Regions from separate parts of the Streptomyces sp. YPW6 genome, predicted to be linked through region 2. Evidence: predicted binding sites of a transcription regulator. Region 2 holds the regulator's gene; the other holds the start of a gene.
What was found. Region 2 encodes HrcA, which represses chaperone genes, less so after heat shock. Its sites were predicted from a motif close to TTNGCACTCNGNNNNNCNGAGTGCNAA; they were not measured.
Positions count from the first base shown of each region.

Region 1: groL (chaperonin GroEL) is a predicted target of HrcA. The motif match lies at 3,522-3,548, and genes of this name have one in related genera.

Region 1 covers NZ_CP076457.1:3,255,869-3,271,250, forward strand. Annotated here, with positions in the region: gene KME66_RS14190 (asparagine synthase-related protein) at 1-621, opposite strand, end outside; gene KME66_RS14195 (keywimysin-related RiPP) at 672-806, opposite strand; gene groL (chaperonin GroEL) at 1,737-3,359, opposite strand; gene KME66_RS14205 (cold-shock protein) at 3,949-4,155, opposite strand; gene KME66_RS14210 (MoaD/ThiS family protein) at 4,599-4,877, opposite strand; gene thrC (threonine synthase) at 4,913-6,208, opposite strand; SAM riboswitch class I at 6,227-6,354, opposite strand; gene KME66_RS14220 (glucosyl-3-phosphoglycerate synthase) at 6,510-7,460, shown strand; gene KME66_RS14225 (trehalose-6-phosphate synthase) at 7,684-9,075, shown strand; gene otsB (trehalose-phosphatase) at 9,444-10,295, opposite strand; gene KME66_RS14235 (ABC transporter permease) at 10,368-12,884, opposite strand; gene KME66_RS14240 (ABC transporter ATP-binding protein) at 12,878-13,729, opposite strand; gene KME66_RS14245 (sensor histidine kinase) at 13,864-15,174, shown strand; gene KME66_RS14250 (LuxR C-terminal-related transcriptional regulator) at 15,174-15,382, shown strand, end outside.
Region 2 covers NZ_CP076457.1:5,496,466-5,511,847, reverse strand. Annotated here, with positions in the region: gene KME66_RS24210 (nitronate monooxygenase) at 1-535, opposite strand, end outside; gene dnaJ (molecular chaperone DnaJ) at 668-1,807, opposite strand; gene hrcA (heat-inducible transcriptional repressor HrcA) at 1,808-2,824, opposite strand; gene KME66_RS24195 (MBL fold metallo-hydrolase) at 2,989-3,720, shown strand; gene KME66_RS24190 (DUF3097 domain-containing protein) at 3,954-4,772, shown strand; gene KME66_RS24185 (ABC transporter substrate-binding protein) at 4,915-7,791, shown strand; gene hemW (radical SAM family heme chaperone HemW) at 7,840-9,081, opposite strand; gene KME66_RS24175 (SpoIIE family protein phosphatase) at 9,358-11,646, opposite strand; gene KME66_RS24170 (DedA family protein) at 11,762-12,247, opposite strand; gene KME66_RS24165 (MFS transporter) at 12,579-13,799, shown strand; gene KME66_RS24160 (long-chain fatty acid--CoA ligase) at 14,190-15,382, opposite strand, start outside.

The DNA of each region.
Region 1 (15,382 bases), 2.2 Mb from region 2:
TGCGGCGGGCAGGGCCAGGCCGTACCCGGCGCCGGTCTCGTGGACACCGCGCCACACGGGCCGTCGGCTCAGGGGATGCGGCAGGAAGTCCAGCAGCCGGAGCGCCAGCGCGCTGTCGTCCAGGGGTGCGTCGATCAGCCGGGCCAGGACGGCGGGGCGGTCCGAGGCGATGGTTCCGGCCGCCGGGTGCCGGGCGTGGTAGACGCGGCGGAGTCCGGTGGCGGTGCCCCGGATCCAGCTCTGCCCGGACAGCCTGGCGACCACGTGGTGGAGGCCGGGCAGCCGGGCGAGTCGGCGCTCCAGGCCGATGCGGTCGCGGGCGCCCTCCAGGATGCCGGCGAGCACGGCGTCGGGGACGCGGTCCGGGCCGATGAGGACGAGGGCGTCCTCGCCCCGGGCGAGATGGCTGACCCGGCGGACCAGCGGGCGGGCGACGACCCAGGGCCGGCCCGAGGGATGGGCGACGGTCAGCGTGTCGCCCGCCTCCCGGGCGGGCCCGGCGGCGTCCGGCGCGGAGGACCGCCCGGCAGCCGCTTCCGGCGCGGGAAGCTGCCCGGCCGCTGCCGCTCCCGCCGCGCTGTCCGGCAGGACGACGAAGTAGTCACGCAACTGGCCGGGCATCTTCACCTTTCGGAAGTTCTCACGCGGTGCGCAGGAGACGGATCGGCGGATCAGACGATGCGCCGGGTCCAGTACTCCTTGTACGAGCCGACGAAGTAGCCGGCGGTCTTCTTCGAGAAGTCGCCCTGCTGGAACATCGCCGGCTTCACGTAAGCCTTCTTCTGCTGCTGCTTCTGCTGCTTCATGAGACTTTCCCTTCTGTGTGGTTGGCGACCGCTATGCCCATCTGGCTCCTGCATAACGGGAGTTGTTCGTGCGACTGGTGTTCATCATGCGAACACCAGAGCCATCATGTCCGGCCGATGAACCGGTACGCATGATTCCGACTTACCGTGCGAAGTTGGCCGGATAGCGCGAGCACCGGAGCCTGGGGCGGCCCCTCTCCCGGTTTCTCGACTCCGGGCCGAGACGATCTTCCGGCGACCCTGTGCAGTCGCACACCCCCTGGGCACGCACCCCCGGCGGACCGGCCCCGGGACCGAACGCGGTGATCGAACCGGGCAGTGAGCTGGCACGACGGATGACGGCCGCCGCCGGACCCGGCGAACCGGCCGGAACGGCCCCCGGGCCGGGCCCCAGGACCCCTCTACCTCAGAGATCACGGGCGCGCCACCGCCCTCGGCACCGTCGCGCCGAAACGTTTTGCCGTACGGGAGTGGCTACGGCAAGTAGCCATTCGGCCACCCCGCCCCCCCCCACTTCCCACGGCCACCCCGGCCCTGGGGCAGGGGGAGGTGGCCCGAGGCAGGGGGCGTGGCCCGGGGAGAGAAAGGCGGGGGCTGCGCCCGGGGGTGCCGGAGACTGTGCCCCGGAGGCAGGGGCAGAAGGCTGGGGCCCGGGGCCCCGGCCCGGGCCCGGGGTCGGGAGGCTGTGCCCCGGGTCCACGGGCCAGGCTCCCCGCGTCCCGGAGGCAGGAGGCCGTGGCCCGGGTCCAAGGGCCAGGCTCCGAGCCCCACGGCCCCACGGCCCCGCGGCCCCGGGTGCCAGCCCCCGGGTGCCGGCCCCCGGGCTCCCCTGCCCCGGACACGCCACAGGGGCGGCACCTCCCGTGAAGGAGATACCGCCCCTGTGGGACGTACGCGGAGCTTCGATCGACCGGCGTGAGCCGGAACCGATCAGAAGTCCATGTCACCGCCCGGCATGCCACCCGGAGCGGCCGCAGCGGCCTTCTCGGGCTTGTCGGCGATGACGGCCTCGGTGGTGAGGAACAGCGCGGCGATGGACGCGGCGTTCTGCAGGGCGGAACGCGTGACCTTCGCCGGGTCGAGGATGCCCTCGGCGATCATGTCGACGTACTCGCCGGTCGCGGCGTTGAGGCCGTGGCCGACCGCCAGGTTGCGGACCTTCTCCACGACGACGCCGCCCTCGAGACCACCGTTGACGGCGATCTGCTTGAGCGGGGCCTCCAGCGCGAGCTTCACGGCGTTGGCGCCGGTCGCCTCGTCGCCCGTGAGGTCGAGCTTCTCGAAGACGGCCGAGGCCTGGAGCAGAGCCACGCCACCACCGGCGACGATGCCCTCCTCGACGGCGGCCTTGGCGTTGCGCACCGCGTCCTCGATGCGGTGCTTGCGCTCCTTGAGCTCCACCTCGGTGGCGGCGCCGGCCTTGATGACGGCCACGCCGCCGGCCAGCTTCGCGAGGCGCTCCTGGAGCTTCTCGCGGTCGTAGTCCGAGTCGGAGTTCTCGATCTCGGCACGGATCTGGTTGACGCGACCCTGAACCTGGTCGCTGTCACCGGCGCCGTCGACGATCGTCGTCTCGTCCTTGGTGATGACGACCTTGCGGGCGCGGCCGAGCAGGTCCAGGCCGGCGTTCTCCAGCTTGAGACCGACCTCCTCGGAGATCACGGTGCCGCCGGTGAGGATGGCGATGTCCGCGAGCATGGCCTTGCGGCGGTCGCCGAAGCCCGGGGCCTTGACGGCGACGGACTTGAAGGTGCCCTTGATCTTGTTGACGACCAGGGTGGAGAGCGCCTCGCCCTCGACGTCCTCGGCGATGATCAGCAGGGGCTTGCCCGACTGCATGACCTTCTCCAGCAGCGGGATCAGGTCCTTGACGCTGCCGATCTTCGAGTTGACGATCAGGATGTACGGGTCGTCGAGCGACGCCTCCATACGCTCCATGTCGGTGGCGAAGTACGCCGAGATGTAGCCCTTGTCGAAGCGCATACCCTCGGTGAGCTCCAGCTCCAGACCGAAGGTCTGGGACTCCTCGACGGTGATGACGCCTTCCTTGCCGACCTTGTCCATCGCCTCGGCGATCTTGGCGCCGATCTCGGTGTCGGCGGCGGAGATGGAGGCGGTCGAAGCGATCTGCTCCTTGGTCTCCACGTCCTTGGCCTGCTCCAGCAGAGCGGCGGAGACGGCCTCGACGGCCTTCTCGATACCGCGCTTGAGGGCCATCGGGTTGGCGCCCGCGGCGACGTTGCGCAGACCCTCGCGGACGAGCGCCTGGGCGAGAACGGTGGCGGTGGTCGTACCGTCGCCGGCGACGTCGTCCGTCTTCTTGGCGACCTCCTTGACCAGCTCCGCACCGATCTTCTCGTACGGGTCCTCGAGCTCGATCTCCTTGGCGATGGACACACCATCGTTGGTGATCGTGGGCGCGCCCCACTTCTTCTCGAGGACGACGTTACGGCCCTTGGGGCCGAGGGTGACCTTGACGGCGTCGGCGAGCTGGTTCATCCCGCGCTCGAGACCGCGCCGTGCCTCCTCGTCGAACGCGATGATCTTGGCCATGTGAAGTGGTCCTCCCGGACAGGGGTGGATTTCTCCGGACCGGGAGGCGCCCGCGACGGACGGCCTGCGCGTGTGATGGTTCCTTGCCCCATCGCACCTGCGGGCCTCACCGGCCCGGTCCAAGTTCTGTCACTCTCACCTGGAGAGTGCTAACGCCAATGATTAGCACTCGACCCCCGTGAGTGCAAGCGCCTTCGGCCAGTACCCGCCATGCGGACGAGGCCCCCGGAGCCCGCCCGGCGCCGGACCCCGGAGCCCTGCCCGCACGGAGGCACGGAGCCCCACCAGCATCAGGGGCGCAGGGGCGCGGAGCCCTGCCGGCGCAGGAGCGCGGAACCCTGTCGGCACAGGAGCACAGAACCACGGAGCCCTGCCGACATAAGGGGTGCCGAGGCGCGCACCCTCCCCCGCACCGGGCCGCGGTCACCTGCGGTTCCTGGCCGCGGCCCGCCCCGTACGCGGCCACCGCCGGCCCGGGACCCGCGCGAGGCGCGACCCCCTGCCCCGGAACGCGCGCAGGACCCGATCCCCTCTTCCCGGGGTCGGGCCCTGCGTGCGTGAGTGGTGTCGTCGGACGACCGCGCCGAGCTCAGCCGACGGCGAGCTTGACCATGTCGGCCTGGGGCCCCTTCTGGCCCTGCGAGATCTCGAATTCAACTCGCTGACCCTCTTCGAGGGTGCGGTACCCGTCCATCTGGATCGCGCTGTAGTGGACGAAAACATCCGCACCACCGTCGACCGCGATGAAGCCGTACCCCTTCTCCGCGTTGAACCACTTGACGGTGCCCTGAGCCATGCCCAACTCCCCTATTACTGGCCCTTGCACGGGACCGCACTTCGCGGGCCCGGGTCGGAACTCACCCTCCGACAGGAGAGGGTGCGCGGCGCCGCAGCGCGTCGACCGCGGCCGAATGTATCCGCCCAACTGCCCTCTGCAACAGGTCAATCGGACGAGAATTCTGGGCCACGAGGAACACGCGAATATGCGGGTTTGCTGAGATTTACGGGCAAGTCGGGCCAGGCAAAGGCCACTTATGCCGCAAGAGGTTCAGGTACTTTGGCTGCTTCTTATCGGGGCCGGGCGCATTCTCATATGCGGGCGGCACGGGCAGCGGATGGGGCTTCCCCAACTGTACCGCGCTCAACCATGCAGAATTGCCCCCTCCGCTTCTCTCGCGGAGGGGGCAACTGCCGTCACACAGAGGCGCGGCGGGGCCGCCGGGAGCGGCCCCGGACGGCTCAGCAGCCGCCGGCCACCGCGGGAATGATCGAGACGCCTGCCCCGTCCGGGGTCGCCGCGTCCAGGCCGCCCTCGAAGCGCACGTCGTCGTCGTTGACGTACACGTTCACGAAGCGGCGCAGCTTGCCCTGGTCGTCCAGGACGCGGGCCGCGATGCCCGGGTGGTCCTTCTCCAGGGACTCGATGACCTCGGAGAGCTTCGTGCCCTCCGCCGGGACCTCGGCCTGGCCGCCCGTGTACGTACGGAGGATGGTGGGGATGCGGACCTTGACGCTCATGGTGGTGCCCTTCTTCCTGCGTTACGGGGTGGTCGTCAGGCGGTGCCGAGGCCCGCGGCGCGGAACGCGTCCAGGCTCGGCTTGATGGTGGCCGTGGCCTGCGAGGTGGCGGAGACCGCGTCGAGCGTCTTGAGGCCGTCACCGGTGTTGACGACGACGGTGGTGAGCGCCGGGTCGATGACACCGGCCTCGATGAGCTTCTTCGTCACGCCGAGCGTCACCCCGCCCGCCGTCTCGCCGAAGATGCCCTCCGTGCGGGCCAGCAGCTTGATCGCCTCGACGACCTGCTCGTCGGTGACGTCCTCCACCGCGCCGCCCGTCCGCCGGGCGATGTCCAGGACGTAGGGGCCGTCGGCCGGGTTGCCGATGGCCAGCGACTTGGCGATGGTGTTCGGCTTCTGGGGCCGGACGACGTCGTGCCCGCCCTTGAAGGCGGCGGAGACCGGGGAGCAGCCCTCCGCCTGGGCGCCGAAGATCTTGTACGGCTTGTCCTCGACCAGGCCGAGCTTGATCAGCTCCTGGAGCCCCTTGTCGATCTTGGTGAGCTGGGAGCCGGACGCGATCGGGATGACGATCTGGTCGGGCAGCCGCCAGCCGAGCTGCTCGCAGATCTCGTACGCCAGCGTCTTGGAGCCCTCGCCGTAGTACGGGCGGAGGTTGACGTTGACGAAGCCCCAGCCCTCGCCGAGCGGGTCGCCGATGAGCTCGGAGCAGAAGCGGTTGACGTCGTCGTAATTGCCCTCGATACCGACCAGCTCACCGCCGTACACCGCGGCCATGACGACCTTGCCCTGCTCCAGGTCGTGCGGGATGAAGACGCAGGAGCGCAGTCCGGCGCGGGCGGCGGCGGCGCCGACGGCTCCGGCCAGGTTGCCCGTGGAGGAGCAGGAGAGGGTGGTGAAACCGAAGGCGCGGGCGGCCTCGACGGCGATCGCGACGACGCGGTCCTTGAAGGAGTGCGTCGGGTTGCCGGAGTCGTCCTTGACGTACAGGCCGCCGGTGACGCCCAGCTCACGGGCGAGGTTGTCGGCCTTGACCAGCTTGGTGAAGCCGGGGTTCAGGTTGGGCTTGTCCGCGACGTCGGCGGGCACCGGCAGCAGCGGGGCGTAGCGCCAGATGTTGTCCGGACCGGCCTCGATGCGCTTGCGCAGTTCCTCCGGCGAGCCGGTGGGCAGGTCGTAGGCCACTTCGAGCGGCCCGAAACAGGACGCACAGGCGAAAAGGGGGCCGAGCTCGAAACGCTCGCCGCACTCGCGGCAGGAAAGCGCCGCGGCGGGACCGAGGTCCGGGGAGGCGGTGGTGGCATTACCTGCGACGGTCTGAACAGCCATGATGGCGGAGGTCCTTTCTCCTCATCTTCCTCGCGACGCATTTCGCCGCAAGACGGAATTGGCACCTTCCCCACCGTGACCTCGCGGTCGGCAGGAGGGTTGCCGGGACTTCAACGGGCCGTTCCCTCAGTCCCTCTGGATGAGCTCTATGGCGCTGGATCTTCGATCCAGGCGTTTGTGCGCGCTCCGACCCCGACATGCGACGGTCATCCGCGTTGTTCAAGACTGTAACCGAAGCACCGGACCGTTGAGATAGTCGTCCGAACCGCGAGATGGATCACACAGACAGGGAGTGCCGACCGTGCTCGAAGAGGTGGAACGCTGGCTGACCAGGCGTTCCTGGTCGTCCGGCGACCGCCCGCCGCACCAGCTCGCCGACGTCCGGGCCGCCGACCCGCTCCGTACGTCCGTGAGCGTGGTCCTGCCCGCACTGAACGAGGAGGCCACGGTCGGCGCGATCGTGGCGGTGATCCGCCGCGAGCTGATGGAGAAGATCCGGCTCGTCGACGAACTCGTGGTGATCGACTCCGGCTCCACCGACGCCACCGCGGCCGTGGCCCGGGCGGCGGGCGCGCGCGTGGTCCACCGGGACGCGATCCTGCCCCGGATCCCGGCCCTGCCCGGCAAGGGCGAGGTGCTGTGGCGCTCACTCCTGGTGACCAGCGGCGAGATCGTCTGCTTCGTCGACGCCGACCTCAGGGACTTCTCGGCGGACTTCGTCTCGGGGACGGTCGGCCCGCTGCTCACCGACCCCTCCGTCCACTTCGTCAAGGCGATGTACGACCGCCCGCTCGGCGACCGAGCGGGTCAGGGCGGCCGGGTCACGGAACTGGTGGCCCGCCCGCTGCTCAATCTGCACTGGCCGCAGCTGGCCGGGTTCGTGCAGCCGCTGGGCGGCGAGTACGCGGTGCGCCGGTCGCTGCTGGAGCGGCTGCCGTTCCCCGTCGGTTACGGAGTGGAGCTGGGGCTGCTCGTGGACGCGCTGCACACGGTGGGCCTGGACGCGCTGGGCCAGGTCGACGTCGGCGTTCGCGTCCACCGCCACCAGGACGGACAGGCACTGGGCCGGATGGCGGCGGCGATCTACCGCACGGCACAGCTGAGGCTCTCCCGGGGCCATCTGGTACGGCCGGCGCTGACCCAGTTCGAACGCGGCGGGGACGGCTTCGTACCGCGCACCCACGCGGTGGACACGGAGGAGCGGCCGCCGATGCGGGAGATCGCGGAGTACGCGGAGCGCCACGCGGCGTGAGGGGGCGGGGCGGCGCGTGACGGGCCGGGGCGCGGGCGGACGCCGGAGAGGGCGTGGCGGGAGGCGTGCCCGAGGCCGGGACGGACGCGCGGCCCGAGGCGCTGGCGGACGCCGGGCCCGAGGCGCGGGCCGGGGCACGGACGGGCGCCGGGGAGGGCGTGGCGGGAGGCGCGTGCCCCTCCGAGGCGTTTGGCGGCTTCCCTAACGGGCTAGGTTCCGCTACATGGTCACCGAGCACACGTCTTCCTCGCCTGCCCAGGTCCTCGTCGCGTCCAACCGCGGCCCGATCACGTACACGCTCGGCGAGGACGGGACGCTCGACGCCAGACGCGGCGGCGGCGGTCTCGTCTCCGGGCTGAGCGCCGTCGACGACAAGCTGTGGGTCTGCGCGGCCCTCGGCGACGGGGACCGCGAAGCGGTGCGGCGCGGGGTCGGCGAGCCGGGTGTGCGGATGCTCGACATCGACCCCGAGGTGCACGCCGACGCGTACAACGGCATCGCGAACTCCGTGCTGTGGTTCGTCCACCACCTGCTCTACCAGACCCCCGTCGAGCCGGTCTTCGACGCGGAGTTCCGGCGCCAGTGGGCCTCCTACGAGACGTACAACCGGGCCTTCGCCGAGGCACTCGCCCAGGAGGCGGCGGAAGGGGCGTCGGTCCTGGTCCAGGACTACCACCTGGCCCTGGTCCCCGGCATGCTCCGCGCACTGCGCCCGGACCTGAGGATCGGCCACTTCTCGCACACCCCGTGGGCCCCCGTCGACTACTTCCGGCTGCTGCCCGACGACATCGCCGAGCAGCTGCTGCACGGCATCCTCGGCGCGGACCGGGCCGCGTTCCTGACCCGGCGGTGGGCGGACGCGTTCATCGGCTGCTGCACGGAGATCCTCGGCGGCACGGGCCGGACCAGAATCGGGGTGCACGGCCTCGGCGCCGACGCGGACTTCCTGCGCCGCCGCTCGCACGAGGCGGACGTGGACGAGCGGATGGCGGCGCTGCGCGAGCAGGTGGGCGAGGACCGGAAGACGATCGTCCGGGTCGACCGAACCGAGCTGTCCAAGAACATCGTGCGCGGCCTGCACGCGTACCGGACGCTGCTGGAGACCCGCCCCGAGTGGCGCGAGCGCGTCGTCCACATCGCCTTCGCCTACCCCTCCCGCCAGGACCTCGCCGTCTACCGGGACTACACGGCGGCGGTCCAGTCGCTGGCCACGGAGATCAACGGGGCGTACGGCACGGAGATTTGGACGCCGGTCGTGCTCCACGTCAAGGACGACTTCGCCCGCTCGCTGGCCGCGTACCGGCTGGCGGACGTGGCACTGGTCAACCCGATCCGCGACGGCATGAACCTGGTCGCCAAGGAGGTCCCCGTCGTCTCGGACCACGGCTGCGCGCTGGTGCTGTCACGGGAGGCGGGGGCGTACGAGGAGTTGGGCGAGGACGCGATCGTCGTGAACCCGTACGACGTGACGGGTACGGCCGAGGCCCTGCACGAGGCGCTGACGATGAGCGGCGACGAGCGCTCGGGGCGCACGAAGCGGCTGGCGGAGGCGGCGACCGCGCTCCCGCCGCAGCAGTGGTTCCTGGACCAGTTGGAGGCGCTGCGGCAGGAGTGAGGGGCTGACCCGGACATACGCGGCCCCCGGGCTCCGGGCGGCCCGCCGACCCTTGCTCCGGAACCTCCAACAGATCCGCCGGGCCGCACACCATTCGGCTCCAACTGATCCGCCGGGCCGCACACCATTCGGCTCCAACTGATCCGCCGGGCCCCGCACCGGCCGGCTCCAGCAGATCCGCCGGGCCCCGCACCGGCCGGCTCCAGCAGATCCGCCGGGCCCCGCACCGGCCGGCTCCAGCAGATCCGCCGGGCTCCGCACTGGTCGGCTCCAGCAGATCCGACGGGGCCGCCGCCTCCCCGGTCACCTGCAGCCGCTCCGCCCATTCCTCCCACGGCCGCTCCCGGGGCCGCCGCCCCGGCGGCCACCTACAACCGCTCCGCCAGGGCCGCCAGGAAGTCCACCACCGCGGCCGGGCCCGGCACCGACAGGTCGGCGCGCTCGGCCAGTTCGGGCACCTCGGTGCTGCCGCTGCACACCAGGAGGCCGGGGATGCCGTCCGGGCCCTCGCTGCGCAGCTTCTCCACCGCGGCGAAGGCGGCGAGGTCCCCGAGGTCGTCGCCCGCGTAGAGGACGGACTCGGCGTCCAGCTCCGCGACGAACCCGGCGAGCGCGACGCCCTTGTCCATGCCGGGCGGCCGCAACTCCAGCACCAGCCGACCCGGTTCGACGATCAGCCCGTGCTCGGCGGCCAGCTCGCCGAGGGGGCCGCGCAGCGACTCGAAGGCCGCCTGCGGGTCCTCGGCCCGCCGCGTGTGGACGGCGACGGCCTGTCCCTTCTCCTCGATCCAGGTGCCGTTCCAGGCCCCGAACTCGTGCAGCACGCCGGGGAGTTCGGCACGCACCGCCGTGACGCCCGGATGTGCGGCAGGGGCGTGCACCGTGCCGGTCACGGCGTCCCAGCGCTCGGCCCCGTAATGCCCGAGCACGACGAGGTGCTCCAGACCGGGGACGCCCGCGAAGCCGCCGTAGCGCACGGCGACGCCCGCCGGGCGCCCGGTGATGACCGCGATCGCGGCGACCTTCGGCGCGAGCGCGGTGAGCGCCTCGACGGTGCCGGGGTGGGCGCGGGCCTGCTCGGGGTCCGGGACGATGTCGGCGAGCGTGCCGTCGAAGTCGAGGGCGACGACCGCGCGGTCGGGCCGCGCGAGAACGGCGTCGAGCCCCTCGCGGCCGGCCGGGGTGGTCGGGTTCGGAAGACGTTCCGGGTGACTGCCCATGGGGCGAGCCTAAGCCCTGGCGGAAGGGAGCACGAGCGTGCTCGCCCCGGCGGCCGGGCACCGCTGGGCCTGCTACTCATGGGAGCGAACGAGTTCGACCGGCCGGGTCCGCAGAGCGGACAGAGCCGGCAGAACGGCGGAACCCGCGGCCAGGACTGCGGCGGCCGCGACGACGAGGCCGAGCATCGCCCACGGCACCACGACGGCGGACGTGACACCCAGCAACGCCAGCGCGCCCCGGACCACCAGGAGGTTCACCGCGGCGACCAGACCCCCGAGCACCGCGCCCACCCCGACCGCCGTCACCGCTTCGGCCATGACGAGCCGCAGGACCTGCGGGACGGTGGCCCCGGCGAGCCGGAGCACGGCGAGGTCGCGCGCCCGGCCGGAGGTGGCCATGACCAGAGTGTTGGCCAGGGCGGTCCCGGTGGAGAGCAGAGCGATGCCGAGGATCATGCGCAGGCCCGTGCGGGTGTGGTCGTCCGGTCCGGGGGCGGTCGGGGCCGACCACGCGGCGCGGGTCGCCACCCGCGCACCGGAGTCGACAGCGGCGGTGCGCAGCGCGGCGGCGACGGAGCGCCGGTCGCCACCTCCGGCGACCTTGACGTCGATCCGGTCGACGTCCGCGCCCCCGGCGTTGCGCGGGGTGACGTAGACGCCGTTGCCACCGGTGCCCGTGGCCAGGACGGCGGCGATCCTCAGCGACCTCTCGCTCCCGTCGCCGAGCCAGACGGTGACCCGGTCACCGACCCGGGTGGTCAGCCACTCCTCGTTGACGACGATCGAGCCGTCGTCGAGATCGGCGAGCCGGCCGGCCGTCACGGGCGGCCTCGCCACGGCTGCCAGCCGGACGGGGTCGACCGCGCGTGCCTCGGAGGAGACGAGGGCCGTGTTCTCTTCGAGGACCGTGACGGCCGTGGACCGCGAGGCGCTGACCACGGCCCCCTCGATGTCCCCCACCCGCTCCAGCAAGGCGGGTGCGAGGGGCCTGTCCTCCTGCCCCGGGGTCACCACGAAGTCGGCGGTCGTGGCCGTACGCGCCTCGGTGGCCCTGGCCTCCTCCAGCGTGGCGACCGTTCCCGCCAGGGAGGCGGCGAGGGCGACGGTGATGAGGACGGGCGCGGCGACGGCGGCGGTCCTGCGGACCCCCGCCGCGGTGTTCTCCCTGACGAGAACGCCAGTGGCACCGGTGAGCCGCGCGGGCAGCCAGGTCAGCAGCCGGCCGACCGGGCGCACCAGGACCGGAGCGAGGAGGGCGCAGCCGACGATGAGGAGCATGGGCCGGGTGACGTAGGACTTGCGGCCCAGCAGGTCACCGGGGTCGGTCGCCAACGCCAGGGCGGGCAGCCCCAGTCCGAGGAGCAGGGCGAGGACGGCGGCCACCCAGCGGCTCACCGGCATCACGCGGCTGTCGACGGCCGCCTCGCGCAGCGCCTCGGTCGGGGCGGTCCGCCCGGCCCGGTGGCAGGAGACGAGCGCGGCAGCGGTGGCCACGAGCACGCCGGTCCAGAAGGCCGTGTGGAGCGGCCAGGACGGCTCCCCGAGCGCGAACCAGGGTGGGGCGAGGCCCGCATCCGTCATCCGGCGTACCAGCAGGGGCGCTCCTCCGGACCCCAGCAGGACGCCCGCCGCCGAGGCCGCCACCCCGATGAGGACGGATTCGGCGAGGACCGTGCGGCGGATCTGGCCGGGCGTCGCACCGGCGGTGCGCAACAGCCCGAACTCCCGCCGCCGTTGGGCCACGGCGTACGAGAACGTCGAGGCCACGACGGCGGCGGAGACGAACAGGGTGATTCCCGCGGCCGTGCCGAGCAGCGCGTTGAGGGAGACCAGGTCCCTGGCATCGCGGTCGGGGTCGGGATCGGCGCGGCGGCGGTCGTGGCCGGTGAGGACGTCCATGCCGCTGCCCGGCCCCAGTGCGTCGCGTACGGCGGTGGCGTCGGCGTGCACGACCAGGGCGTCGATGTCCGGGGAGATCCGGGCGGCCTCGTCGTCGGTGAAGAAGACGGCGTTCTCGAAGCCCCGGCCGGCGACGGTGCCGACGACGGTCCGGGCCTCACTCCCGGCCGGGGTGCGGACCCGGAGGCGGTCCCCGGTACGGAACCGGGTGCCGCCGGACCCGGTGGTGACGACGACCTCGCCGGGGGCGGCGGGGGCTCGGCCGGTGGTCAGGCGGTACGGGGCGGCAGCGGCGACGGACCACGGATGTCCGACGCGGGCACCGCCGTCCTCGGCGGTGCCACCGGAACCAGCAGGACGAGGGGGCATGACGTCCACCGGGAACGACCGGTCCTCCACCGTCCCCCCGAGAGTGGACAGCTGAGCGGCGAGGCCGGGCGGTACCGGGCCCGGCCGGGCCAGGGGCGCGGTCCTGGTACCGGTCGGGGTGTCGACCCGGAGGAGGCCGTCGGCCCGGACGACGACGGGAGCGGCGGCGAACCGTTCGGGGCCCCGCTCCGGGGCGTCGAACGTCGCGGCGAGGGCGAGACCGGTGGCGGCGATGAGCCCCACGCCCAGAACCAGGGCGACGAGCGACCCGGCGAAGGTGACCCAGCGCAACCGGATTCCGTGGAGCGCGAGCATCAGCACGGGGCCACTCCCGCGGTTCCGGCTGCCGCGGCAGCCGTGGCAGCCGCATCGACCCCCGCGCCCTCAACGCCCTCAACGTCCTCAACACCCGAGAGCGCCGTCATCCGCGCGGCGACCCGCTCCGCCGAGGGCGCCTCCAGTTCGTCCCTGATCCGGCCGTCGGCGAGGAAGAGGACGCGGTCGGCGAAGGAGGCGGCGACCGGGTCGTGGGTCACCATGATCACGGTGCGCCCGTCGTCGGTCATCGCCCGCAGGAGGCCGAGTACCCCCCGCCCGGCGGTGGAGTCCAGGGCGCCGGTCGGCTCGTCGCCGAAGAGGACGTCGGGCCGGGCGACCAGGGCGCGGGCGATGGCCACCCGCTGCTGCTGGCCGCCGGAGAGCTCCCCGGGCCGATGGCGGGCCCGGTCGCGCAGCCCGACCCGGTCCAGCGCGTCGAGCACCTCCGACCTGCGCGACCGGCGTCCGGCGAGTCTCAGCGGCAGGGCCACGTTCTGCGCTGCGGTCAGGGAGGGCAACAGGTTGAACGCCTGGAAGACGAAGCCGATCCGTTCCCGGCGCAGCCGGGTCAGCCGGCCCTCGCTCAGCCCGGTCAGATCGGTGTCGCCGAGCAGCACCCGGCCGGCGGTCGGCCGGTCCAGGCCCGCGGCGCAGTGCAGGAGCGTGGACTTGCCGGAGCCGGAGGGGCCCATGACGGCGGTGAACGTACCCCGGCGGATGGTGAGGCTGACGTCGTCGAGCGCCTTCACGACGCTGCCGTCCCTGGTGCCTCCACCGTAGGAACGGGTCACGGACCGAAGCCGAAGGGCCGCCGTCACACCCGTGCCGGCAGGAGCTGCTGGATTCATGGCCTCCACTCAACCGGTGGCTCCGGCAGCGCACATCGCAGCGAGGCGGAGTCCTGAGGGTGGAGCCAGCTCCACCCTCAGGGGGCAGAGAGCAGGGTGGCCGCCCGCGAGAACCGTCTCGTAACGTGCCGGGCATGCTCACCCCCAGCCCATCGGCCCTGCCATCACCGGGCTCCGCTCCCCCGCCTCTCAGGGCCGCGCTCTACCTCCTCACCAGCGTGCCCCTCGGTGCCGTGACGCTGGTCGCGCTGCTCCTGCTGGCCGGTGCGGGCAGCGCGCTGGCGGTGCTCGTCATCGGGGTGCCGCTGCTGCTGACGCTCGTCCTGTCCGGTATCCCGCTGGCCGCGCTGGAGCGGCGCAGGCTCCGGCTGATCGACCCGGTGCCGCTCGCGGATCCGCACGGCGATCCGCCCGCGCCGGGCCTGACCGCCTGGCTGCGGACCAGGCTCCAGGAACGTTGTACCTGGCGGGAGTTGGCGTACGCACTGCTGTTCGCGTTCGTTCTGTGGCCGTTGGAGGCGATGGCGGTCGGCACGGTCCTCTTGGTCTGCGGCGGGCTGATCGGGACGCCGGTGATGATGGCCGCGGGCGGGGACGGGGAGGCCAGGGTCCTGAAGCTCTGGCTCGCCGAGTCCTGGCCGGAGGCGTTCGCGGCGCTGGTGGCGGGGGTGGTGCTGCTGCCACTGCTGACCTGGCCGCTGAGGTTCGTCGCCCGGGGCCGCGGCGTACTGACACGGGCCCTGCTCTCCCCGCCGGACGCCGCGCTCGGCTCCCGGATCGCGGAGCTGGACCGGTCGCGGACGCGGCTCGTGGACGCGTTCGAGGCGGAGCGCCGCCGTATCGAGCGCGATCTGCACGACGGCGCGCAGCAGCGGCTGGTGGCGCTCTCCATGACGCTGGGCCTCGCCCGGCTGGAGAAGCCCGCCGAGCCCTTGGGCGGGCTTCTGGAGCGGGCGCACGAGGAGGCGTCGGCCGCACTGGTGGAGATCCGGGAGCTGATCCACGGCATCCATCCCCACGTCCTCACCGACCGGGGCCTGGTGGCCGCCGTCGAGGACCTGGCGGACCGCTCACCGGTCCCGGTCGACGTGCGGCTGACCGTACCGGGGCGACTGCTCGAAGCCGTCGAGACCGCCGTGTACTTCGCGGTGAGCGAGGCGCTGGTAAACGTGGCGAAGCACAGCGGGGCGACCCGGGTGACGGTGACCGGCGGGACCTCGCACGGGCGGCTGACGGTGACGGTCGAGGACGACGGGCACGGCGGCGCGCGACTGGGCGGCGGCGGGACCGCAGCCCATGACGGCAGCGGCGGCGGGACGGGGCTCCAGGGCGTGGCCGATCGGCTCTCGGTGCTGGGCGGCACCCTGCTACTCTCCAGTCCGCCCGCGGGGCCGACGGTGTTTCGGCTGGAGGTCCCCTGCCCGCCCTCGGATTCGAGGACCTGATGCTCCGCGTCGTAATGGCCGAGGACAGCGTGCTCCTGCGCGAGGGCCTGGCCGGCCTCCTGGAACGCTTCGGACACCGGGTCCTGGCGGCGGTGGGGACCGCCGAGGAACTCGACGCCGCCACCCTGGAGCACCGCCCGGACATCGTGGTGACCGACGTCCGGATGCCACCCGGTTTCAGGGACGAGGGCCTGCGGGCCGCCGTCGC
Region 2 (15,382 bases):
GGCCGCCCGCCTCGACACCCTGGACGCAGACGGTGTCGGCGCCCGCCCACTGGGCGCTCTGGGCCTCCTCGGCGGAGGTGACCGTGACGATGGTGTGCGTACCGGCGCGGGCGAAGGCGTCGAGCGTGTCGCGGGTGGGGCAGCCGAAGGTGAAGGAGACGACCGGGACCGGATCGTCCAGCAGGATCGCGACCTTCGCCTCGTAGGCGTCGTCGCCGCTGCCGTCCGGGTCGCCGAGCGGGGTCTCGTACCAGGCGGCCTCGCCGGCGAGCTGGTGGCGGTAGACCTCGACGGCGCTGGGGTCGGCGAGCGCGGGCTGCGGCATGAAGAGGTTGACGCCGAACGGGCCGGCGGTGAGCCGGCGGAGCTGTTTGATCTCGTTGTACATCCCGTCCGCCGTCTTGTACCCGGCGGCCAGGAATCCGAGCCCGCCGGCTTCGGCGACGGCCCCGGCGAGCTGGGGTCCGGACGCGCCGCCCGCCATGGGGGCCTGCACGATCGGATACCGGCAGAGATCGGTCAACGCGGAGGACATGAGCGCATCGTGCCACGTCCCGCCCACGGGGCCGAATCAGCCAGTCGACGGCCTGACCGGTTCTCCCGCCGAACGCCGCACCGCCCGCCGGTGAGGAACCGGCGGGCGGTGCGGTGAAAGGCGGAAAGCGGTTCAGCGGCCGTTGAACGCGTCCTTCAGACGGGAGAAGAGGCCCTGCTGACCTGGCTGGAACTGACCCAGGGGTCGTTCCTCGCCGCGGAGCTTGGCCAGCTCCCGCAGCAGCCGCTCCTGCTCGGGGTCGAGCTTGGACGGGGTGATCACCTCGACGTGGACGATCAGGTCGCCCCGGCCGCCGCCGCGCAGATGCGTGATCCCGCGCCCGTGCAGGGGGACGGACTGGCCGGACTGGGTGCCGGGCCGGATGTCGATCTCCTCCAGGCCGTCCAGCGTCTCCAGCGGGCACTTGGTGCCGAGGGCCGCTGCCGTCATGGGGATGGTGACCGTGCAGTGCAGGTCGTCGCCGCGCCGTTGGAAGACGGAGTGCGGCAGCTCGTGGATCTCCACGTACAGGTCGCCGGCCGGGCCGCCGCCGGGGCCGACCTCGCCCTCTCCGGCGAGCTGGATGCGGGTGCCGTTGTCGACGCCGGCCGGGATCTTGACCGTGAGCGTCCGCCGCGAGCGGATACGGCCGTCTCCGGCGCACTCCGGGCACGGGGTGGGCACGACCGTACCGAAGCCCTGACACTGCGGGCAGGGCCGCGAGGTCATGACCTGGCCAAGGAAGGACCGGGTGACCTGCGAGACCTCGCCGCGTCCGCGGCACATGTCGCAGGTCTGGGCGGAGGTGCCGGGGGCCGCGCCCTCGCCGCTGCAGGTGTTGCAGACGACGGCCGTGTCGACCTGGATGTCCTTGGTGGTGCCGAAGGCCGCCTCGTTGAGGTCGATCTCCAGCCGGATCATGGCGTCCTGGCCGCGCCGGGTCCGCGAACGGGGCCCGCGCTGCGCGGCGTTGCCGAAGAAGGCGTCCATGATGTCGGAGAAGTTGCCGAAGCCGCCGGCTCCGAAACCGCCCGCGCCACCGCCGCCGCCGTTACCGGAGAGCGGGTCGCCGCCGAGGTCGTAGACCTGCTTCTTCTGCGGGTCGGCGAGCACCTCGTAAGCGGCGTTGATCTCCTTGAACCGCTCCTGGGTCTTCGGGTCCGGGTTGACATCCGGGTGCAGCTCGCGGGCGAGCCGACGGAATGCCTTCTTGATCTCGTCCTGAGATGCGTCGCGGCGCACGCCGAGTACGGCGTAGTAGTCCGTGGCCACTTACGACTCCGCCAGGATCTGTCCGACGTAACGTGCCACTGCGCGTACCGCTCCCATCGTTCCGGGGTAGTCCATGCGGGTCGGTCCGACCACGCCGAGTTTGGCGACTGCCTCGTCGCCCGAACCGTAGCCGACCGCGACGACGGACGTGGAGTTGAGCCCCTCGTGGGCGTTCTCGTGCCCGATCCGTACGGTCATGCCGGAGTCCGTGGCCTCACCGAGCAGCTTCAGCAGGACGACCTGCTCCTCCAGTGCTTCCAGCACCGGCCGGATCATCACCGGGAAGTCGTGTCCGAAGCGGGTGAGGTTGGAGGTGCCGCCGATCATCAGCCGCTCCTCCGTCTCCTCGACCAGGGTTTCGAGGAGGGTGGAAAGAACCGTGGAAACCGTCCCCCGGTCCTCGCTGTCGAAGGATTCTGGCAGCTCCTGCACCAGGCGCGGGACATCCGCGAAGCGGCGTCCGACGACCCGGCTGTTGAGCCGGGCCCGCAGATCCGCGAGCGATGCCTCACCGAACGGCGCAGGGCAGTCGATCATACGCTGCTCGACGCGGCCGGTGTCCGTGATCAGGACGAGCATCAGCCGGGCGGGGGCGAGCGACAGCAGCTCCACGTGCCGCACCGTCGAACGGGTCAGCGAGGGGTACTGCACGACGGCGACCTGCCGGGTCAGCTGCGCGAGCAGCCGCACGGTCCGCCCGACCACGTCGTCGAGGTCGACCGCGCCGTCGAGGAAGTTCTGGATGGCCCGGCGCTCGGGCGAGGAGAGCGGCTTGACGCCCGCGAGCTTGTCGACGAAGAGGCGGTACCCCTTGTCGGTGGGGATGCGCCCCGCGCTCGTGTGCGGCTGGGCGATGAAGCCCTCGTCCTCCAGCACCGCCATGTCGTTGCGGACGGTGGCCGGGGAGACCCCCAGCCGGTGCCGCTCGGTCAGCGCCTTGGAACCGACGGGCTCCTCGGTGCCGACGTAGTCCTGGACGATGGCGCGCAGCACTTCGAGTCTGCGTTCGCTGAGCATCGCGCACACCTCCAGCTGTCTGTCTCCGGTCTCCGACTGGCACTCGGTGCGTACGAGTGCCAGCAATCCCGTCGTCAGTGTACGGGGGTGGGGTGGGGCCTGGGCAAGGGCGACCGGCCGCCCTCCCACCGGACCGCGCAGGTCGCTGCCGATAGCGTCCTGGTATGGACGTCGCTTGGGAAGACTTCGGGTGGGAGCGGTTGGGCGACGGCGTCGGCCGGCGGCGGCTCCCCGGCTGGGACGCCACCGTGGCGCTGGTCGCCGGGGCGGAGGGGGTGCTGCTGTTCGACACGGGGTCGACGCTGCGCGAGGGCGTGGAGCTGCGGCGGCAGGCCGAGGCGCTGCTCGGCCGCAGGGTGACGCATATCGCACTGAGTCATCCCCATTTCGATCATGTGCTGGGCGCGGCGGCGTTCGCCGGGGTCCGGGTGTACGGCTCGGCGGGGCTCACCGCCCTGCTGCGGAACGGGGAGCAGGGGCTGTACGCGGACGCCGTGCGGCACGGCGTCCCGGAGGACGAGGCGGCCCGGTCGGCCGGCACGCTGGTGGTCCCGCACGAGGAGGTGCGCGGCGAGCGGGCGCTCGATCTGGGCGGCGGCCGCCGGGTACTGCTGGCCGGTCTGGGTCCGGCCCACAGCGGCCACGACCTCGCGGTGCTGGTGCCGGGCTCGGAGGGCGAGCCCCCGGTGGTGCTCTGCGGCGACCTGGTCGAGGAGTCGGGCGAGCCGCAGGCGGGCACGGACGCGGTCCCCGCGCGGTGGCCCGCCGCGCTGGAGAGGCTGCTGGAGCTGGGCGGCGAGGACGCGCTGTACGTGCCGGGGCACGGGGCGGTGGTGGACGCGGCGTTCGTCCGGGCGCAACGGGCGGCGCTGGCGGAGCGGTTCGCGGCGGGGTGAGGAGCATCGCGGCGGTGCCGAGGACGTTCACGGCGGCATGAGCACCGTCGCGGCGGGCGGCGTCCTGGCGGCGGTGCCGAGGGCCCGCGCGGCGGCGTGAGGAGCGTCTCGGCGAGGCGGCGGTTCCTCGGCGGGGTGAGAAGCATCGCGGCGGCGTGTGGAGCGTCACGGCGGGGTGAGGGTTCGGGGCGGCGTGAGGTTCTTCACGGCGGCGGGCCGATTATCGTCGGGCCATGCGCAGCTACCAGCCGGACCTGACCCCGCCGTGGAAGCGGTCCGCCCCCGTGCCCGAGGTGCCCGCCGAACCCGATCTGGTCGTGGAGGAGGTCGCCACCGGCTTCTGCGGGGCGGTGATCCGCTGCGAGAAGACGGCCCAGGGGCCGACGGTGACCCTGGAGGACCGGTTCGGCAAGCACCGGGTGTTCCCGATGGAACCGCGCGGCTTCCTGCTGGAGGGCAAGGTCGTCACCCTGGTGCGCCCGGGTCCCGGAGGTCCCGCGCGTCCCACGCGTACGGCCTCCGGTTCGGTGGCGGTGCCCGGCGCGCGGGCCCGGGTGGCACGGGCCGGGCGGATCTATGTGGAGGGCCGGCACGACGCGGAGCTGGTGGAGCGGGTGTGGGGGGACGACCTGCGCATCGAGGGCGTGGTCGTGGAGTACCTGGAGGGCATCGACGACCTTCCGGCGATCGTCGGGGAGTTCGGGCCGGGACCGGACGCCCGGCTCGGGGTGCTGGTGGACCATCTGGTGCCCGGCTCCAAGGAGTCCCGGATCGCCGACCGGGTGACCGGTGACCACGTGCTGGTGGTGGGGCACCCGTACATCGACGTGTGGGAGGCGGTGAAGCCGTCGTCGGTGGGGATCGACACCTGGCCGGTGGTGCCGAGGGGGCAGGACTGGAAGACGGGGGTGTGCCGGGCTCTGGGGTGGCCGGAGAACACCGGGGCGGCCTGGCAGCACATTCTGTCGAAGGTCCGCAGCTACAAGGACCTGGAACCCCAACTGCTGGGCCGAGTGGAGGAATTGATCGACTTCGTCACCCTTCCGGACTGATGTCCCCGGGCTGACTCCCGCCCTTCCCGGACGATCGCATACCGATCTCTGGGAATGTCTGCGTCCCACACGCACCATCGGTTATTGAGGGTTACACGAGAGGACGGACGGGCCGGCGGTTCACGGGGGAAGGGTACGGGCGATGGCGCGCGAGGTCTGGCGGGACAGTGCGGACAACGAGGCGGCTTCGGCCGTCTTCCACCTGATGCAGCAGCTGATCGACCGGTACCGGGTCAACCGCCCGGTGATGCCGCTCGTGGTGGCCCAGGCGGCGGACGCGGGGGCCGGTCCGGAGATCGACGCGCGGGTGGAGCAGCTCGTGCACCAGGTGCACCGGGCCAACGAGTTGCGCCGGGTGCCGGTGCGGCTGCTGGACGGCGCGGGGGCGACTCCGTACGAGGCGGCGCTCGACATGGTGCGCACGCTCTCGGAGAAGCCGTGGGAGACCCGCGAGAACACCCAGTACAAGAGTTTCGCCTTTCCGCGCTCGCGGCTGCTCGGGGCGATCGAGCAGGCCACGGCGACGGTGGTGGGGCAGTCCGGCGGGAACCCCGCCGAGGTCCGCGAGGAAAGGATTCTGGAGCAGCTGAGCCGGTTGCGCTGGCGCTCCGGCAGGCCGCGCGGCGGGACCCGGTGGGACGTGCTGCGGCAGTCGGTGCGGCCCGAGACGTTCGTCGGAGCCCTGTTCATCGCCCTGCTCAGCGTGCTGCTCGGGGAGATCGACTGGCTGCTGACGGTCCTGGTGGCGACGGTCGCGCTGATCGGGCTCGCGGTGGTGGGCCTGGCGCGGCGGGCCGCGCCGCCGCTGCTGTGGCTGCGCCGGGCCAGCCGGTGGTTCGCCACCACCTCCTCGCTGGCCGCCTCCAGCACCGGGTATCCGTCGGACGGCTGGTCGTGGTTCTCGCCGAGCGGTTCGTGGCGGGTGATCCGTGCGCGGGCGGCGGCGGTCGCGGAGCGGGTGGCGGACGCGGGGGCGGGCGACGAGTACGCGCGCCAGTTCCATCTGGAGCTGCGGGTGCAGGCGCTGCTGGAGGACCTGCGGCACAACTACCGCCCGCACTCCCTGGACTGGCGGCGCAGCAAGCGCACGGTCCCGCCGGTGGTGTTCCTGCCCCGGGCCACGCAGGACAACGGCGGCATCCTGCTGATCAACGCGATCAACAACGTACGGTCGCGGCGCAGTGAGGTGGATCCGCTGCTGCTGCTCGCCTCGCTGCCGGCCTCCGAGATCATGCGGCACACCCCGCCGCTGCCCCCGGAGCGGCCGGGTCCGGGGACACCGACCGGTTCCTCCGGTGCGCGGGCCCGTTACGAGCGCTGGGTCGACGATCTGAGCCTGGGCCAGTCGCCGGTGGCGGCGGCGACCCTGGCGTGGGTGCTGCTGCTGCCGCTGTCCACCGAGAAGCTGACCCATGAGCACGCCCACGCGCAGCTCGTCACCCACCGGGTGCGGCGCACCTGGGCGTGGTGGGTGATGTCGCGGGCGACGCTCGCCGTGGCCGTCGTGGGCTCGCTGCTGGGGGCGTTCCTGTGGGCGGGGCACTGGCGCGACACCTACTGCCACGGGCCGCTGACCGACCGGAACACGGACGCGATCTGGCAGGGGCCGGACGGCGACCGGGAGTGCGTGGGGGTGGCGACCGCGCCCGAGGTGCTCTTCGCGCGGGGCAACGACCTGGAGCTGAACGGGGCGGGCAAGGGCATCACGTTCGAGCGGATCGAGCAGGCGATCCGCGAGGAGAACGACGACATCGAGGACGACGACGCGTATGTGACGATCGTCTACGCCGGTCCGCTCACCGCCACGGGCAAGGACCCGGAGGCGACCCGCAAGGGGCTGGAGGAGCTGACCGGGGTCTACCTCCAGCAGCGCGCGGTGAACAAGACGGTGCGCCGGTCGGTGAAGCTGCGGGTGCTGACCGCCAACGGCGGCGAGGACCTGCTGCGGCAGATCACCGCCGTGGAGAAGATCATCGAGGTGGCCCGGCGGGATCCGACGGTGGTCGGGGTGGTCGGTCTCGGCCGGAACACCCAGGAGAGCGAGCAGGCGACGAAGCTGCTGCGCGAGGCCGGGCTGCCGCTGGTGAACACGACGAACTCCAGCAGCGACCTGCCCCGCGATTTTCCGAACTACTTCGGCCTGGCGGCGACGGACGAGGAGCAGACGCATGTGCTGGGTCTGGTGGCCCGGCAGATCGCGCGGGGGCTGGACCGCCCGTACGCGATCGTGCTGTCGCGCAAGGACCTCAACGGAGACCTGGACCGGTACACCGCCGAGCAGCGGGACGCGGGCCGCAAGATGCTGGAGGACGCGGGATTCCAGCCGGGCAAGGACGTGACGTACGACCTCGCGGGCGGGGCGAGCCTGAACGCCCCGCTGACGAACATCTGCCGGGCCGAGCGGGTGCCGGACGCGCTGTACTTCGCCGGGCGGGTCGAGGACGTGCCGACGCTGATGCGGGGCCTGTCGGAGACGACCGGGTGCTCGGACCGGCGGATGACGGTGTTCACCGGCGACGATCTGACGAAGGGGACGTTCAACGACTCCACGTCCATCGCGGCCAACGTCACGCTCTACCACGCCTCGCTCGCCCCGCTGGACCGGGGGAAGAACCTCGGCTTCTACGGGGACGCGTACCGCACCCTGCGACGGCTGCACCCCGACGGGGAGGTCGCCGCGCTGGTCTCGGGGCGTCCGGCGTACGAGGACGACCTGTTCGCCAGCGGGCAGACCGTGATCGCCTACAGCGCCACGGCGGCCCTGTACGACGCGGCGGCGCGCGGCGACAGGCGGCGGAGCGCGGCGGAGACCTGGGCGACGCTGCACACGGTGGACCTGAACAACATGCCGACGGGGACGATCTCGTTCAGCCGGGCCCGGTCCTCGGTCGCGGACAACGTGCACGGCCTCAACATCGTGAAGGTGGTCCGGCCGGGGCCGAGCGCGGAGCGGACCCTGGTCTGCGGCAAGCCCGCCGGGGTCGCGCCGCCGCTGACGGCGAAGGACTGCAAGCCGTGAGGGCCTCCTCCCGGGGGCTCGCCGGACGGGAGGGCCTCGCCCCCGGGCTCAGTCGACCAGGTCGCGGACGACGGCGTCGGCGAGGAGCCGCCCGCGCAGGGTGAGGACCGCGCGGCCCCTCCCGTACGGTTCCGGCTCCAGCAGCCCGTCGGTCAGGGCGCGGCGGGACGCGGCGAGGCCGTCGGGTTTCAGGAGGTCCAGCGGGCAGCCCTCACGCAGCCGCAGCTCCAGCAGGACGCGCTCGACCCGGCGGTCCTCCCCGGCGAGGATCTCGCGGCCCGCGCCGGGCGAGCGGCCCTCGGCGAGCGCCTGGGCGTACGCGCCGGGGTGCTTCACGTTCCACCAGCGCACGCCGCCGACGTGGCTGTGGGCGCCGGGGCCCGCGCCCCACCAGTCGGCGCCGCGCCAGTAGAGCTCGTTGTGCAGGCAGCGGCCGGCTTCGGTGGTGGCCCAGTTGGAGACCTCGTACCAGTGGAATCCGGCGGCGGCGAGGGCCTCGTCCGCGATGAGGTAGCGGTCGGCGTGGGCGTCGTCGTCGGTCATCGGGATCTCGCCGCGCCGGATGCGGCGGGCGAGCTGGGTGCCCTCCTCGACGATCAGCGCGTACGCGGACACGTGGTCGGGGCCCGCGCCGATCGCGGCGTCCAGAGTGGCGCGCCAGTCGTCGTCGGACTCGCCGGGGGTGCCGTAGATCAGGTCGAGGTTGACGTGGTCGAAGCCCGCCGCGCGCGCCTCGGCGACACAGGCCTCGGGGCGGCCGGGGGTGTGGGTGCGGTCGAGGATCTTCAGGACGTGCTGCCTGGCGCTCTGCATCCCGAAGGAGACGCGGTTGAAGCCGCCCTCGCGCAGGGCTTCGAGGTAGGCCGGGCCGACGGACTCGGGGTTGGCCTCGGTGGTGATCTCGGCGTCGTCCGCGAGCCCGAACTCGTCCCGGATCGCCCCCAGCATCCGGACGAGGTCGGCGGCGGGCAGCAGGGTCGGGGTACCGCCCCCGACGAAGACCGTACGGACCGGGCGCGGGTCGTCGCCGAGGACCTTGCGGGCCTGGCGGACCTCCTCGATCAGGTGGACGGCGTAGTTGTCGCGGGAGGCCAGCGCACCGCCGGAGCCGCGCAGCTCGGTCGCGGTGTAGGTGTTGAAGTCGCAGTAGCCGCAGCGGGTGGCGCAGTACGGGACGTGCAGGTAGAAGCCGAGCGGGCGGCCGGCTGCGCCTTCCAGGGCATGGCGGGGCAGCGCCCCGTCGTCGGGCACGGGCTCACCATCGGGCAGTACGGAAGGCATACCGACCATTGTCGCTCGCCGCCGGAGCTTCCCGGACCGGGCGGGCCGTGACCGGAATCCGGGGCTGCCCGGGCGGGCTGTCGCCGGACACGGAGGCTTCCGGGGCGGGCGGGCTGTCGCGGGTATCCGGAGCTTCCCGGGCAGGCTGTCGCGGGTATCCCGAGCTTTCCGGGCGGGCTGTCGCCGGTATCCCGAGCTTTCCGGGCGGGTGGCTGGGCATCGGGCTGATGGCCTCCCGGACCGGGCGGGCGGGGCGGAAGGCCGGTCCGGGCCCGGTCCGGGCGTTCAGTCCGCGTGCAGGACCAGCAGGGCCACGTCGTCGTCCGGGGGCTGCTCGGCGAACTCGTGGACCGCGCGCCGGATCTTCTCGGCGGTGGCCTCGGCGGGCAGCCCGGCGCATCCGGCCAGCACCCGGGCCAGCCCGTCCCCGTCGTCGAACATCAGCGGGCCCGACCGCCGCTCGGTCACCCCGTCGGTGACGCAGAGCAGCGTGTCCCCGGGCGCGAGGTCGAAGACCTGGCTCTCGTACGCCACGTCCTCGACGACCCCGAGCAGCACCTGGGGCTCGGCGGCCGGGTGTACGGAGCCGTCGGGGCGCAGGAGCAGCGGCAGCGGGTGCCCGGCGCTGGCCACCGTGCAGCGGACCCCGCCGTCGGGGAGCGGCACGACCTCCCCGTACAACAGGGAGAGGAACCGCGACTGGGTGCCGTCGTGGAGCTGCTGGCCCCCGGCGGCGGCGACCATCAGGGCGGCAGCCTCGGCGGCCTCCATGGCGTCGTCGAGGAGCAGGCGGTTCAACCGGTCCAGGACCTCCCCGGCGCCGAAGCCCTCCCGGGAGAGCAGCCGGAGCCAGGGGCGGGCGAGTCCGGTGACGACGGCGGCCTCGGGGCCCGAGCCCTGGACGTCGCCGAGGACGAAGCACCAGCGGTCACCGGGGCACGGGAAGATGTCGTAGAAGTCGCCGCCGACCACACCGTCGCCGCTCGGTTCGTAGACGAGGGCGCTGGTGACGCCGGGGATGTCCGCGACCTTGCTGGGGAGCAGGCCGCGCTGGAGGATCCGGCTGATGGTGGCCTGCCGGGTGTAGGCGCGGGCGGCGCCGACGGCGAGGCCGAGGCGGCGGACGAAGTCCTCGATCAGCGAGGAGACGGCCTCGGGCACCTGGGCGACGCCCTCGCGCCCGACGAGAACGGTGCCGAGCATCCGGCCCCCGGCGGTGATGCGGAAGGCGAGCGCGGCCCCGTCCCGGCCCCCGGAATACGGGGGCACGGCCTCCCCGGTCCGCTCGTACTGGTCGGGCCCCTCGTGCTGGTCGGCCTCCCTCTGCTGATCGGGCTCTCCGTGCTGGTCGGGCTCCCCGTGCCGGCCGGGCTGATCAGCGGGGCTCGCGGGCCGACCGGGCTGTTCGGCGGGGCTCGCGGGCACACCGGACCGAACAGCTGCGCTCGCGGGCCGACCGGGCTGTTCGGCGGGGCCTGCAGACCCGTCCGGCCGGTCAGCGGGGCTCGCGGGCCGACCGGGCTGTTCGGCGGGGCTCGCGGGCATACCGGGCTGTTCGGCGGGGCTCGCGGGCCGACCGGGCTGTTCGGCGGGGCCGGCAGACCCGTCCGGCCGGTCAGCGGGGTGCACGGGCCAGGGCACGGCGACGGGGCCGGAGCCCGCCCCGGCGGGAAGGGTGAGCGGGGCCCGCTCCAGGGCGTCGCGCAGGGGCTCGACGCCGGTCTCGTCGCTGTGCCAGACCCGGGCGAGCCGGGGTTCGGCGGCCGGTCCCCCGCCCTCGGTCTCCAGCCAGATCGCGCACCAGTCCGCGAGCCGGGGCACCAGCAGCTGGCCCGCTATGGCGGCCACCAGGTCCTCGTCGAGCTGCCCGGCGAGGAGGTCGGAGGCCTCGGCGAGAAAGGCGGGGGCGCCCCGGCTGTCCCAGACCGCGTCGTCGCGCTCGGTGCGCCGGGGTGCGGGGGCGAGGATCTCGGCGGCACGCAGGCCGCGCCGCAGCGCCTCCCCATCGGGCGGGGCGGGCGGGGCGCTCCAGTCGTCGACGGGGAGGCGGGCCCAGACGGTCTTGAGGCCGGTGCGGTAGGTGATGCCCCAGGAGTCGGCGAGGGTCGCGACGAGGTGAAGCCCCCGGCCGTACTCGGCGGGGTCCGGGAGCTCCCCCGCGGCCGCCGCGTCCGGTTCCGGCCCGGACTCCGGCTCGTCGCCGCCGACCGGGCGGGCCGGGTGGTGGTCGGTGACCTCCAGGAGGAGGGCGGCGGCCGGTTCGTCGCCGCCCTCCTCCTCCAGCCTGAGGACCAGGTCGACGGTGGTGCCGGCGTGCACGACGGCATTGGTGACCAGCTCATTGGTGACGGTCACGGCATCGTCGGCCAACCGGTCGCTGAAGCCCACGGCGGCGGGCACCCCGAGCCCGGTCCACTCCGCGAGCGCGGCCCGCACGAACCGCCGGGCGGCGGACGGGGCGAGCGGTATCCCGGGCAGGCTGGTGCGGCTGGCCAGGCGTGGGCCGTGCGCGCCCCCGGCACGGAGGGCGCGGGAACGCTGCACGGGGTCCCGCTGCAAGGGGATGGGCGCCACGGGGCGGCTCCTACGGTCGGACGACACCGACAGAGTGACAGACCGGCCGCATTCATAAGCACCGAGTTACGGAAGTGAGCAGAAAATCGAGCAGATTCGAACGCGCGGGACGGATTTACGACTCGCCGGAGGCGGCGTCGCCGGGGGACGGGACGGCCACCGCGCGTCGCCTGCGGTACACCACCACGCCGACCACGAGCAGGAGGACGGCCACGGCGGACACTCCGTAGGCCGTCCGCTCGGCGAAGAGACGCCCCAGCGCCTTGAGGAAACCGAATCCGGCGGTCGCGTAGATCAGCGCCCAGGCGGCTCCGCCCGCGAACAGGGCCGGGAGGTAGCGCGACAGGGGCATGCGCATGCTGCCCGCGAGGAAGTTGGCGGCGGTCTGGAACCCGACCGTCAGGAAGGAGACGGCCACCACCGGCGCGCCCCACCGCTGGATCGCCCGCTCGGCACGCCGGAACTTCGCCGAGGAGGTCCGCGCGGCGAACCTGCCGCGCCGGGCACCGGCTCCGGCGAGCCACCCGACGGCGAACGTCCCTCCGGCGCGCAGCAGGACGATGACGTACAGGGCCCCGGCCGCGAGCGCGATCTTATCCACGACACCTCACCCCGGACACCGGCTCCCGAGCCGCGGATCGCGTCGCCCGCGCCGGTCCCACCCGCATGAGCGCTCCCGCCCCGCCGGGCGCACGGCGGGCACGAGCCCGGTCACCGTCTCTCACCTGCGCCCCGCCTCTGCCCGTTCCGTCCGCCGGGTACCACACCAGGCAAGGTCAGCCTAACCGGACGCGCATACGGCGGGCACCGGTCCCCCGCTCGCTCTCGGAGAGAAACAGCCGCCACCCCCGGAGAGAAGCAGCTGACACGCGGTCGGAATGCAGCGTCGCGACGAGTGTACGTTCGTACGCTCTGGAGCTAGGGTCGTCCGCATGACCGTCGACATCGAGACACGGCCCCTCCCCGCAGCCCGCAACGCGCGGGCCGCCGTGGCCGTCCTGTTCTTCACGAACGGGGCCCTGTTCGCCAACCTGCTGCCGAGGTATCCGCAGATCAAGGAGGACCTGGCGATCGGCAACGGCGCCTACGGCCTCGCCGTCGCCGCGTTCCCGGCGGGGGCCATCACGGCCGGCCTCGCGGCGGGGGTACTGGTCCGCCGCATGGGCTCGGCGCGGGTCGCGGTCCTCGGGACCCTGCTGACTGGTGCGGGGATCCTGGCCGCCGGCCTGGCCCCGTCGGTCGCCCTGTTCGCCGTCTCCCTGTTCCTGGCCGGGGCCATGGACGCCCTCACGGACGTGGCGCAGAACGCGCACGGTCTGCGGGTGCAGCGGCTCTACGGACGGTCCATCCTCAATTCCTTCCACGCGATCTGGTCCATCGGCGCCGTCACCGGCGGCCTGATGGCGGCGGGGGCGATGTCGCTGGGCCTGTCGCTGGGCGTTCACCTCGCGGGCTCGGCCGCCGTCCTCGTGGCCGCCGCCGTGGCCGCTCTGCGCTTCTGCCTCCCGGGGCCGGACAACGGACCGGAGGAGACCGGCCGGGAAGCGCTCGGTGCGAAGGGGGCGCGCGGCACCTCGCGGGTCCGGTTCGTGCTGGCGGCCCTCGTCCTGATCGCCACAGCCGGGACACTCGTGGAGGACGCGGGAAACTCCTGGGCCGCTCTCTATCTGAGCGACGCCCTGCACGCCTCCGCGGCACTCGCCGCCTGGGGCTTCATCGCTCTGGTGGGCGCCCAGTTCATCGGGCGCGTCATCGGGGACCGCCTCGTCGACCGCTTCGGGCAGCGCGCCGTGGCCCGGTCCGGCGGTCTGATCACCGCGGCCGGGATGGGTCTCGCCCTGGCGGTGCCGACGCTGCCCGGTACGGTCCTGGGCTTCGCCCTGGCCGGATTCGGGGTGGCGACCCTGGTGCCCGCGGCGATGCACGAGGCCGACGTACTCCCCGGCCTCAAGCCCGGCTCGGGTCTCACGATCGTCTCCTGGCTCATGCGGCTGGGCTTCCTGCTGTCACCCTCGGTCGTCGGCCAGGTAGCCGACGCGGCCGGCCTGCGCACCGGCCTGCTGGTGATCCCCGCCGCCGGAGTGCTGGTGGTCCTGCTCGCCGGGGTCCTGCGGCCCGTCGCGGCTGAGGCGCAGGGGGGCGGCGAGCGGTGAGCGGTGGACGGCGGGCCGTCCGTGGGGCGGCCGCGGCTGAGGCGGGAGGCGGGGCGGAAGGCCGCTGCTGAGACGCGGGAGGCGGGGCGGAAGACCGCTGCTGAGACAGAAAGCGGAAAACGCCGAATGAGGCGGAAGGCGAGGGACGAGGCGGAGGACGAGGGCCGAGGCGGAGGACGAGGGCCGAGGCGGAGGGCGGGAGGCGCCGGGCGGCCCGTGGCCCCGGCCGGGCTCCGGCGCACGGAAACGTACGGCCCGGCGCACGGAAGACAACCGGGCGGGGAGTCCGCGCCCGTGAGGGTCCGCACTCCCCGCCCGTACCCGTCCGGGGCCGAGCCCCCGGACGGGTTCACGCGCGCAGCCGCTGAGCCTCGCGCGAGCCTGCGTACATCAGGCCTCTCGTGAGCCCGCGTACATCTCGTCGATGAGCCCCTGGTACTCGCGCTCGACGACCGGCCGCTTAAGCTTGAGGCTGGGGGTCAGCTCGCCGTGCTCGACGTCCAGGTCGCGCGGCAGCAGCCGGAACTTCTTGATGGTCTGCCAGCGCTGGAGGCCCTCGTTGAGGCGCTTGACGTAGCCGTCGATCAGCTCGACGGTCTGCGGGGCAGCGACGACCTCCGCGTACGACTTGCCCTCCAGGCCGTTCTCCGCGGCCCAGCCGAGGACGGTGGGGCCGTCGAGTGCGATGAGCGCGGTGCAGAAGTTACGGTCCGCGCCGTGCACCAGGATGTTGGAGACGAACGGGCAGACCGCCTTGAACTGGCCCTCGACCTCCGCCGGGGCGACGTACTTGCCGCCCGACGTCTTGATCAGGTCCTTCTTGCGGTCGGTGATGCGCAGGTAGCCGTCGGCCGACAGCTCGCCGATGTCCCCGGTGTGGAACCAGCCGTCCGACTCCAGGACCTCCTCGGTCTTGTCGGGCAGCTTGTGGTAGCCCTGCATGATGCCGGGGCCGCGCAGCAGGATCTCGCCGTCGTCCGCGATGCGCACCTCGGTGCCGGGGAGCGGCTTGCCGACGGTGCCGGTGCGGTAGGCCTCGCCCGGGTTGACGAAGGAGGCGGCGCTGCTCTCGGTGAGGCCGTAGCCCTCCAGGATGTGCACCCCGGCGCCCGCGAAGAAGTAGCCGATGTCCGGCGCGAGGGCGGCGGAGCCGGAGACGCAGGCGCGCAGCCGGCCGCCGAAGGCCTCGCGGATCTTGGAGAAGACGAGCGCGTCGGCGACCTTGTGCTTGGCGCCGAGTGCGAAGGGGACGGACGCCTTGCCGGTGCGCCGGAAGGTGTCCTGGGAGACCTTGGCGTACTCGCGGGCCACCCCCGCCGCCCACTGGAAGATCTTGTACTTGGCGCCGCCGCCCGCACGCGCCTTGGAAGCGACCCCGTTGTAGACCTTCTCGAAGATCCGGGGAACGGCGGCCATGTAGGTCGGCTGGACGACCGGCAGGTTCTCGATGATCTTGTCGATGCGGCCGTCGATCGCCGTGACGTGGCCGACCTCGATCTGGCCCGAGGTGAGGACCTTGCCGAAGACGTGGGCGAGCGGCAGCCAGAGGTACTGCACGTCGTCGGCGTTGATGAGGCCGGTCG